One region of the Stenotrophomonas sp. YJH_SMC_12-1 genome, then DNA from elsewhere that is predicted to be linked to it. Evidence: riboswitches for the same ligand, from Rfam matches in the RefSeq annotation. Region 1 holds a riboswitch; the other holds the start of a gene.
The links. A riboswitch is a leader RNA that binds a small molecule or an ion and turns the genes downstream of it on or off. The one in region 1 is predicted to bind glycine.
Positions count from the first base shown of each region.

Region 1 (4,406 bases):
TGGCACATGCGCCTGTCACCCAGACGCGGTAAACAGGACATTGCCCATGTCCATCCGCAGGAAGGTCGATCATGCAGAGCACGCTCCAGGTCACGCTGTTCGGCCCTCTTGGCGACAGCCCGGCGTTGCAGTTGCCGGGGCTGGAGGGGCCGTCGGTGGCCATCCAGGAATCGGCCCTGCGGCGCTTGGTTTCCGATCTCTACACCGCGCGTTCCCTGCTCAACCCCGAGCAGCTGGACGAGGCCCGGCAGGAACTGGATCGCGTGCTGGAACGCTGGGCCGACATCCATGAGGGCCTGCTACTGGATGTGGAAGTGCATGGCAAATGAGCGACGTTGCGTGGTTGCCGCCGCGTGGGCAGGGCCGGCGCGCATCTCGCTGAACCGCGTCCCCAGTTGCGGATGAAACATTTTGCACTGCGCAAAAGCTGTGCTATCAATACAACCCATGAACGCAGCCGCCACCCGCTTTTACTGGTATTACTTTCCGAAGCCATTGGCGGAGGAAGGACTGCGCTCACCCTGAAGAAAGCTTCAGACGCATTCCCGAAAGCCGCCAGCGAACCTGGCGGCTTTTTTCATGCCGCCACGCTGGGGACCCCCAACGTTCCGGAGACCTCCCCCAATGCCCCCGCACACCGACGACCTGCGTATCCGCACCATCGAACCGCTGACACCGCCTGCCCAGCTGCTGGCGATGCTGCCGTGTGACGATGAAGCCTCCGACACCGTCAGCGCCTCGCGCGCGGCCCTGCACCAGATCCTGCATGGCCGTGACGACCGCCTGGCGGTGGTGGTTGGCCCATGCTCGATCCACGACCCGAAGGCCGCCATCGAGTACGCCCAGCGCCTGAAGCCGCTGCGTGACGCGCTGGCCGGGGAACTTGAAATCGTGATGCGCGTGTACTTCGAGAAGCCGCGCACCACGGTGGGCTGGAAGGGCCTGATCAACGACCCGGACCTGGATGGCAGCTTCAGGATCGACAAGGGCCTGCGCATTGCCCGTGGCCTGCTGCGCGACATCAACAAGCTCGGCCTGCCGGCCGGTGTCGAGTTCCTCGACGTGATCTCGCCGCAGTACATCGCCGATCTGGTGGCCTGGGGCGCCATTGGTGCGCGCACCACCGAAAGCCAGGTGCACCGCGAACTGGCCTCGGGGCTGTCGTGCCCGGTCGGCTTCAAGAACGGCACCGATGGCAACGTGAAGATCGCCGCCGACGCGGTGGGTGCGGCCTCCAATCCGCATCACTTCCTGTCGGTCACCAAGCAGGGCGGCACCGCCATCGTGTCGACCACTGGCAACCCGGATTGCCATGTGATCCTGCGCGGCGGCAAGCAGCCGAACTACGATGCAGGCAGTGTCGCCGAGGCCTGCCAGGCGCTGGCCAAGGCCAAGCTGCCGACTCGTCTGATGATCGACGCCAGCCATGCCAACAGCCTGAAGAATCCGGACAACCAGCCGAAGGTGATCGAGGACATCGCCGTTCAGTTGGAAGACGGTGAACAGCGCATCGTCGGTGTGATGATCGAGAGCCATCTGGTCGGTGGTCGCCAGGAACTGGTGGAAGGCCAACCGCTGGTCTACGGGCAGAGCATCACCGATGGCTGCATCGACTGGGACACCACCGTGACGGTGCTGGAGCGACTGGCCGCGGCCGTGCGCGCCCGTCGCGACGTGAAGGTGTCCGAAGCCGCTTGAGTGCGGCACGTGTGTGGATGGCGGCCAGCGCCTGCGGGGGTGCGGCCGCGATCAGGGCCGGTCGGAGTTGGAGACCGGCCCATCTGCACCGGCGATGCGCCTGGCGCTGCGCATGAGCGACAGCGCCAGGTACATCGCCGGGGTGGTGCGGATTCCGCCGCGCGAACCTCAATGCACTTCGTCGTGGTACACGAACTTCGGCATTTCCCAGCGGTAGTGGATCGCCAGCAGGCGTAGCGCGAAGCCGCCGCCGAGGCAGCACAGGATCGCGGTGGCGTCGGCCACGCCCCAGTGCAGCAGCAACAGGTAGGCCGCGCCGGTCAGCAGCGCGATGATCGCGTACAGCTCCTTCTGGAAGATCAGCGGCACCTCGTTGCAGAGGATGTCGCGCAGCACGCCGCCGAACGCGCCGGTCAACATGCCGGCGATCAGCACGATCGGCATCGCATGGCCGGCTTCGCGCGCAATCGAGCAGCCGATCAGGGTGAAGGCGATCAGGCCCAGGCCATCGAGCACCAGGAAGGTGCGGCGGAAGTGGTGCATCCAGCGCGCCACCCAAGTGGCGATCAGCGCCGCGCATACGGTGAAGCCCAGGTACTCCGGATGCTTCACCCAGCCCAGCGGGTAGTGGCCGAGCAGGATGTCGCGCAGTGATCCACCACCGAGGGCGGTGACGCAGGCGATCATGACCACGCCGAACAGGTCCATGCGGCGGCGGCCGGCGGCCAGCGCGCCGGTCATGGCTTCGGCGGAAATGGCGATCAGGTAGATGATGGACAGCAGCATTGGGCAGGCTCCGGGCGCGGTGGGGCCGGCCATGCGCGACTACCGCCACTGCCTGCGCAATGACGGGATGACGATGACCGGTGCCGCTCCCGCTGTCCTTTTGCCTGAGAGTTCAGCGGCATGGGCCGCGTGCCCCTTCGGCGGATCGTCCCGGGCATGCCCGGTGACCTCTCTCCAGCTCGGCGAGTCGAATGCATGGTTGGTGGGATTCCAGCCCACCGGCCTGAGCGATCATGGGAGCCTGCGCCTTCGGCGGGCGCCAGCGCGGCGCCTCTCTCCTGCATTCGGGCGCCAGTATATCCGCTGCAGTGCAGCACGGCATAATCCGGGCATGGCCCCGTCCCTCCGCCCGTGGTTCCTGTACCTGCTCGAATGTCGCGATGGCAGCTATTACGCCGGCATCAGCACCGACGTGGACGCGCGTTTTGCCGCCCACCAGGCCGGCAAGGGCGCGCGCTACACCCGGGCCCGGCCGCCGCTGCGCGTGCTGGCCGTGCGCGAGTACCCGGACCGGGCCGCCGCCTCGCGGGCCGAATGGCAGCTCAAGCAGCAGCCGCGGGAACGCAAGCTGGCCTGGCTGCAGGCGGTGGATGCTGGGTCCCTGTAGATCCATGGCATACATGGATGCCTCTGTGCCGCCATGCGATGATCGCCCAGCCCTCAGCGCTGGAGACCCGGATGTCCACCGTCGCCCTGTTGTTCGCTCTCTCCGCGTCAACCAGTCCCGCTGCCGACCCGGCCACCCTCGCGGCCATCGAAGCCACCTGCCATGACTACGTCGACGGCCAGCTGGAGGCCGACCCGCAGCGCGTCGCCCGCTCCCTGCACCCGGACCTGGCCAAGCGCGCGGTCCTCGGCGATACGCCCGACGAGCGGCTGGGCCTGCGCCGCATGTCGAAGGAAGAACTGGTCGCGCTGACGAAGCAGGGCGCGTTGAAGACCCCGAAGGATCAATGGGACCGCCGCTGCACGGTGCTGGACGTGACCGGCAATGCCGCCTCGGTGCGATTGGAAACGCCGTGGTTCGTCGATTACTTCCACATGGGGCGCTTCGACCAGCGCTGGGTCATCGTCAACGCGTTGTGGTACCCGAAACCGAAGGCGAAGTGAGCACGATGCGTGCCGCCGGTAAGGCATGGGTCTCCGTCGTCGTACTGGCCGCCGGCATCGCACTGCTGCCTGGCCTGCTGTACCTGCTCGGGCTTGCCCTGGTGGGCGGTTGGCCGAAGCCAGCAGACCGTGCGCCCAGTGGTGTGGCTGCGTGCAGCAGTGAACCGCGAACAGGATTTCAGCCGATGAATCCCTGGAGTTTCGCCGCGCAGTTCTTCGACGACGACGCGATGAAGAAGAAGGTGCCAGAGGTGGAACGGGAGGCGTTCTGGATTGCCCGCCGCCATCTTTGGCGGCAGCCACGGCACGACATGCTGCGCTGGCATCTGAGCAGCACGGCACTGACGATCTGGATTACCCGCAACTGGAGTGCCGCGCAGATTGCCGACACCGCAAGGAAGGAGGACTTCTGCCGCGCATGGTCGAAACGGCGGGTGCCCGGCGGCCCGATGAAGCGGTAGATCCACGCCATGCATGGATGATGTTGACGGAGTCAGAGCCCTTTCCTGCGGAGAGGGGACGGACCGCGCGGCAGCCGGCCAGCGGCCGGCACTACCGCCGGGGTCGCCGGTCTTCCTGGTCATCACCGAAGATGATGCGCGCGCTGCGCTGGTAGCTCCAGTACGCCACGGCCCAGTTCAGCAGCACTACGATGCGGTTGCGGAAGCCGATCAGGAAGAACACGTGCGCGGCCAGCCAGAACCACCAGGCCAGCACGCCCGACAGCTGCAGCCGCCCCAGGTGCACGATCGCGGCCATGCGACCGATGGTGGCCAGGTTGCCGTAGTCGGCGTACTTGAACGGGCCGGGCT
Region 1 covers NZ_JCAFUD010000005.1:176,536-180,941, forward strand. Annotated here, with positions in the region: gene AC5P8Y_RS11135 (hypothetical protein) at 72-329, shown strand; gene AC5P8Y_RS11140 (3-deoxy-7-phosphoheptulonate synthase) at 625-1,698, shown strand; gene AC5P8Y_RS11145 (trimeric intracellular cation channel family protein) at 1,867-2,484, opposite strand; glycine riboswitch at 2,567-2,672, opposite strand; glycine riboswitch at 2,686-2,775, opposite strand; gene AC5P8Y_RS11150 (GIY-YIG nuclease family protein) at 2,816-3,091, shown strand; gene AC5P8Y_RS11155 (nuclear transport factor 2 family protein) at 3,163-3,594, shown strand; gene AC5P8Y_RS11160 (hypothetical protein) at 3,600-4,055, shown strand; gene AC5P8Y_RS11165 (NAD(P)/FAD-dependent oxidoreductase) at 4,147-4,406, opposite strand, start outside.

Region 2 (4,406 bases), on a different contig from region 1:
ACCGCGCACGGGCCGACGCCCGGGCCGCCGCCGCCGTGCGGGATGCAGAAGGTCTTGTGCAGGTTCAGGTGCGAAACGTCCGAACCCCACTTGCCGGGCTTGGCCACGCCGACCAGGGCGTTCATGTTGGCGCCGTCGGTGTACACCTGGCCGCCGTGCTGGTGGATGATCTCGCAGATCTCGACCACCTCTTCCTCGAACACGCCGTGCGTGGACGGGTAGGTCATCATGATCGCGGCCAGGCGGTCGCTGTACTTCTCGGCGTTGAGGCGGATGTCTTCCACATCGACGTTGCCGTTGGCATCGGTCTTGGTGACCACCACCTTCATGCCGCACATCTGCGCCGAGGCCGGGTTGGTGCCGTGCGCCGAATCCGGGATCAGGCAGATGTCGCGGTGGCCTTCGCCGCGCGAGCGGTGGTATGCCCGGATCGCCAGCAGGCCGGCGTACTCGCCCTGTGCGCCGGAGTTCGGCTGCAGGCTGACCGCGTCGTAGCCGGTGCATTCGACCAGCATCGCTTCCAGCGAGTCGATCAGTTCCTTGTAGCCCAGTGCCTGGTCGGCCGGCACCAGCGGATGGATCTGCGAGAACTCCGGCCAGGTCACCGGGATCATCTCGGCGGTGGCGTTGAGCTTCATCGTGCACGAGCCCAGCGGGATCATCGTGCGGTCCATCGCCAGGTCCTTGTCGGCCAGCGAACGCAGGTAGCGCAGCAGTTCGTGCTCGCTGTGGTGGGTGTTGAACACCGGATGGGTCAGGAACGCGGACTGGCGCAGCAGGCCGGCCGGCAGCGCATCGGCGGTGCTGGCATCCAGCGCCTCGACGTCGGCCTGCGCGCCGAACACGGCGGCCAGCGCGACCACGTCGGCACGGGTGGCGGTCTCGTCCAGGCTGATGCCGACCGAGTCGCTGTCGATCGCGCGCAGGTTGTAACCGGCGGCACGGGCGCTGGCGTGGATCTCATCGGCATGCACGCCGGTGACATGCAGGGTGTCGAAGAAGTCGCCACCGACCTGCACGCCGGCATTGCGCAGCGCTGCGGCCAGGATCGAGGCCAGTCGATGGGTGCGGCGGGCAATGCGGGTCAGGCCTTCCGGGCCGTGGTAAACGGCGTACATCGAGGCCATCACCGCCAGCAGCACCTGCGCGGTACAGATGTTGGAGGTGGCCTTCTCGCGGCGGATGTGCTGTTCGCGGGTCTGCAGGGTCAGGCGGTAGGCCGGGTTGCCCTGGGCATCGATCGAAACGCCGATCAGGCGGCCCGGCATCGAGCGCTTGTAGGCGTCACGGCAGGCCATGAAGGCGGCGTGCGGGCCACCGAAGCCGAACGGCACGCCGAAACGCTGGCTGTTGCCGACAACGATGTCCGCGCCCCATTCGCCCGGGGCAGCCAGCAGGGTCAGGGCCAGCAGGTCGGTGGCCACGGCCACCAGGCCGCCGCGTGCGTGCACGGCATCGACCAGCGCCTTGTAGTCGCCGACCTGGCCAAAGGTGTCCGGATACTGCAGCAGCAGGCCGAAGGCTTCTGCTTCCAGCGCTTCGGCCGGGGCGCCGACGCGCAGCACGATGCCCATGGGCTCGGCGCGGGTACGCAGCAGTTCCAGGGTCTGCGGGTGCACGGCGTCGTGCACGAAGAAGGTGTCCGACTTCGACTTGGCCGAACGCTTGGCCAGGGTCATCGCTTCGGCGGCGGCGGTGGCTTCGTCCAGCAGCGAGGCGTTGGCGATTTCCATGCCGGTCAGGTCGGCGCACAGGGTCTGGAAGTTGATCAGCGCTTCCATGCGGCCCTGCGAGATTTCCGCCTGGTACGGGGTGTAGGCGGTGTACCACGCCGGGTTTTCCAGGATGTTGCGCAGGATCACGTTCGGCGTGTGGGTACCGTAGTAACCCTGGCCGATGAAGCTGCGCAGCACGGTGTTCTTGTCGGCGATCGCACGGATCTTCGCCAGTGCCTGCACTTCGGTCATCGACTCCGGCAGTGCCAGCGGTGCCGGCGACTTGATCTTGGCCGGCACGATGGCGTCGGTCATCGCATCCAGCGACGCGTGGCCGACGACGTCGAGCATCTGCGCGATCTCGGCGTCGTTGGGGCCGATGTGGCGCTCGACGAACGCGTTGTGGTGCTCGAGCTCACGCAGGGAAGGGGTGTTCTGGGACATGGCGAAGGATCCGTCAGGAAAGGGCACACGCACGGGCACAAGCCGCCGGTCGGCGGTCTGCGGGGCGCCCCTCTGTCCTTTTGCCTGAGAGTTTAAAAGCGCGGCGGACCGCAGCTTCGTGCCCCTTCGGCGCCGGATCGAACCGGTCTCTCCAGAGTTGTGTTACGGGTGGTATCGGGCCTGAGCGATTACGGGCGTTGCGCCTTCGGCAGCGGTGTTCCGCTTCTCCCACCGTGTTGCCCGCCGATTATAGCCCGTTGCGGGCGCGGCGGCCGCCTTCGGTCCTGGAGGCCGCGCCTGAATGGCCGATGGCCCGTCCGTGCGTTTTGTGCACTGCTGCATGGCATCAGGTGCAATCCCCACCTATGATGGGCGGATACCCGAATTCATCTGGCGCCGTCCCTGCTGCAGGGGACCGGCGCCCGCCGTGCGTGCCGCGCATGGCCCTGCCGGACGCCTTTCCCATGACCGCCGCTGTTGCTCCCTCCACCCGCCGCATGGCCCTGCTGCTCGCCGGCCTGGCCATGTTCGGTCCGTTCTCGATCGACACCATCTTCCCGGCGTTCCCGCAGCTGGCCCAGCGCCTGGCGGTGGACGAGGTGGCGGTGCAGCAGACCATCAGCGTGTATCTGCTGTTCTACGGCCTGATGAGCCTTGCGCACGGCCCGCTGTCCGATGCCTGGGGCCGCAAGCGGGTGATCCTCGGTGGCCTGGTGGTGTTCGTCGGCGCTTCGGTCGGCTGCGCGCTGTCCACCGACCTGACCACGCTGCTGGCGTTCCGTGCGCTGCAGGGCCTGTCAGCAGGCGTCGGCATGATCGTCGGCCGCGCGGTGATCCGCGACCTGTACCACGGACACGACGCGCAGCGTCTGATGAGCCAGGTATCGATGCTGTTCGGCATCGCTCCGGCCATCGCACCGATCATTGGCGGCTGGATCCTGCTCAGTGGCGCCGGCTGGCCACTGATTTTCTGGTTCCTGGTGGTGTTTGCGCTGCTCCTGCTGGCGGCCACTGCACGCTACCTGCCGGAAACCCATCCGGTGGAGGCACGGGTGCCGTTGTCGCCGCGCGTGCTGCTGCGTGATTACGTGCGCATCGGTTTCAACCCGCGGTTTCTGCGCCTGGCGCTGGCCGGCAGCATCGGTTTCGGCGGCATTTTCCTGTACATCTCCTCGGCGCCGGTGTTCGTGATGCAGCACCTGCATCTGGGCGAGGGTGGTTTTGCCTGGCTGTTCATCCCCACCATCGGCGGCATGACCACCGGCTCGTTCCTGTCCGGGCGCATGGCCGGGCACACCACGCCCACCCGCCAGGTGTCCATTGGTTTCGGCCTGTGTGCGCTGTCGGTGCTGCTGAATGTCGGCTACGTGGCGCTGTCGCCACAGTTCGTGCTGCCATGGGCGGTACTGCCGATCTTCCTGGGCGGCATGGGCATGGCATTGATCTTCCCGATCCTGGCGCTGGCGGTGCTGGACATGTACCCGCACCAGCGCGGCCTGGCCTCGTCGCTGCAGGCCTTCGTGCAGCTGATGATCAGCACGGTGGTGGCCGGCGTGGTGTCGCCGCTGCTCAGTGCCAGCCCGCTGCACCTGGCGCTGGGGCAGGCCGCGTTCTTCGCCGCCGGCTTCGTGTTCTGGTACTGGGAACACCAGCGTGAACGCGCGGCACAGGCGGCCTGCACGGGCCATTGAGCAGCGCGCAGGGGTAGGGCCGGCCGCTTTGCCCGCAACGCTTGCGAAGAGGAACGACCGGACTAGGCTGGGCACTCCAGCCAGCCGGTGCGTGGATGCACGACAGCCAGCCAATCCGATGTCGTTGCATGAGGTTCCCCATGGCTGCGCAGCAGACCTACCGCCTGTTCGAGGTGGCGCTGAAGGAGCGCCGCGTTCTTTCCCCTTCCCTTGACCGCATGGTGTTCACCGGTGCCGACGTGGCGCGGATGAAGACCGAAGGCCCTGACCAGCGCATCAAGGTGTTCTTCCCCTTGCCCGGCCAGGAGGTGCCGCAGGTCCCCAGCGGTGAAGACTGGTACCCACGCTACCGGGCCCTGCCGGACGACAAGCGCCCGCCGATGCGTACCTACACCATCCGCCAGTTGCGCGCCGAGCAGGGCGAGGTCGACGTCGATTTCGTCATCCATGGCGAAACCGGCCCCGCCTCGCGCTGGGCCATGCACGCCCGCCCAGGCGACCGTGTAGTGCTGCTGGCCCCGGACGCCGACTGTGCCGAGAGCAGCGAGGGCTGGGA
Region 2 covers NZ_JCAFUD010000001.1:539,986-544,391, reverse strand. Annotated here, with positions in the region: gene gcvP (aminomethyl-transferring glycine dehydrogenase) at 1-2,159, opposite strand, end outside; glycine riboswitch at 2,222-2,324, opposite strand; gene AC5P8Y_RS02540 (multidrug effflux MFS transporter) at 2,624-3,850, shown strand; gene AC5P8Y_RS02535 (siderophore-interacting protein) at 3,991-4,406, shown strand, end outside.
Region 2: it holds a riboswitch for glycine, as region 1 does, so the genes downstream of both, gcvP (aminomethyl-transferring glycine dehydrogenase) here and AC5P8Y_RS11145 (trimeric intracellular cation channel family protein) in region 1, are expected to answer to the same signal.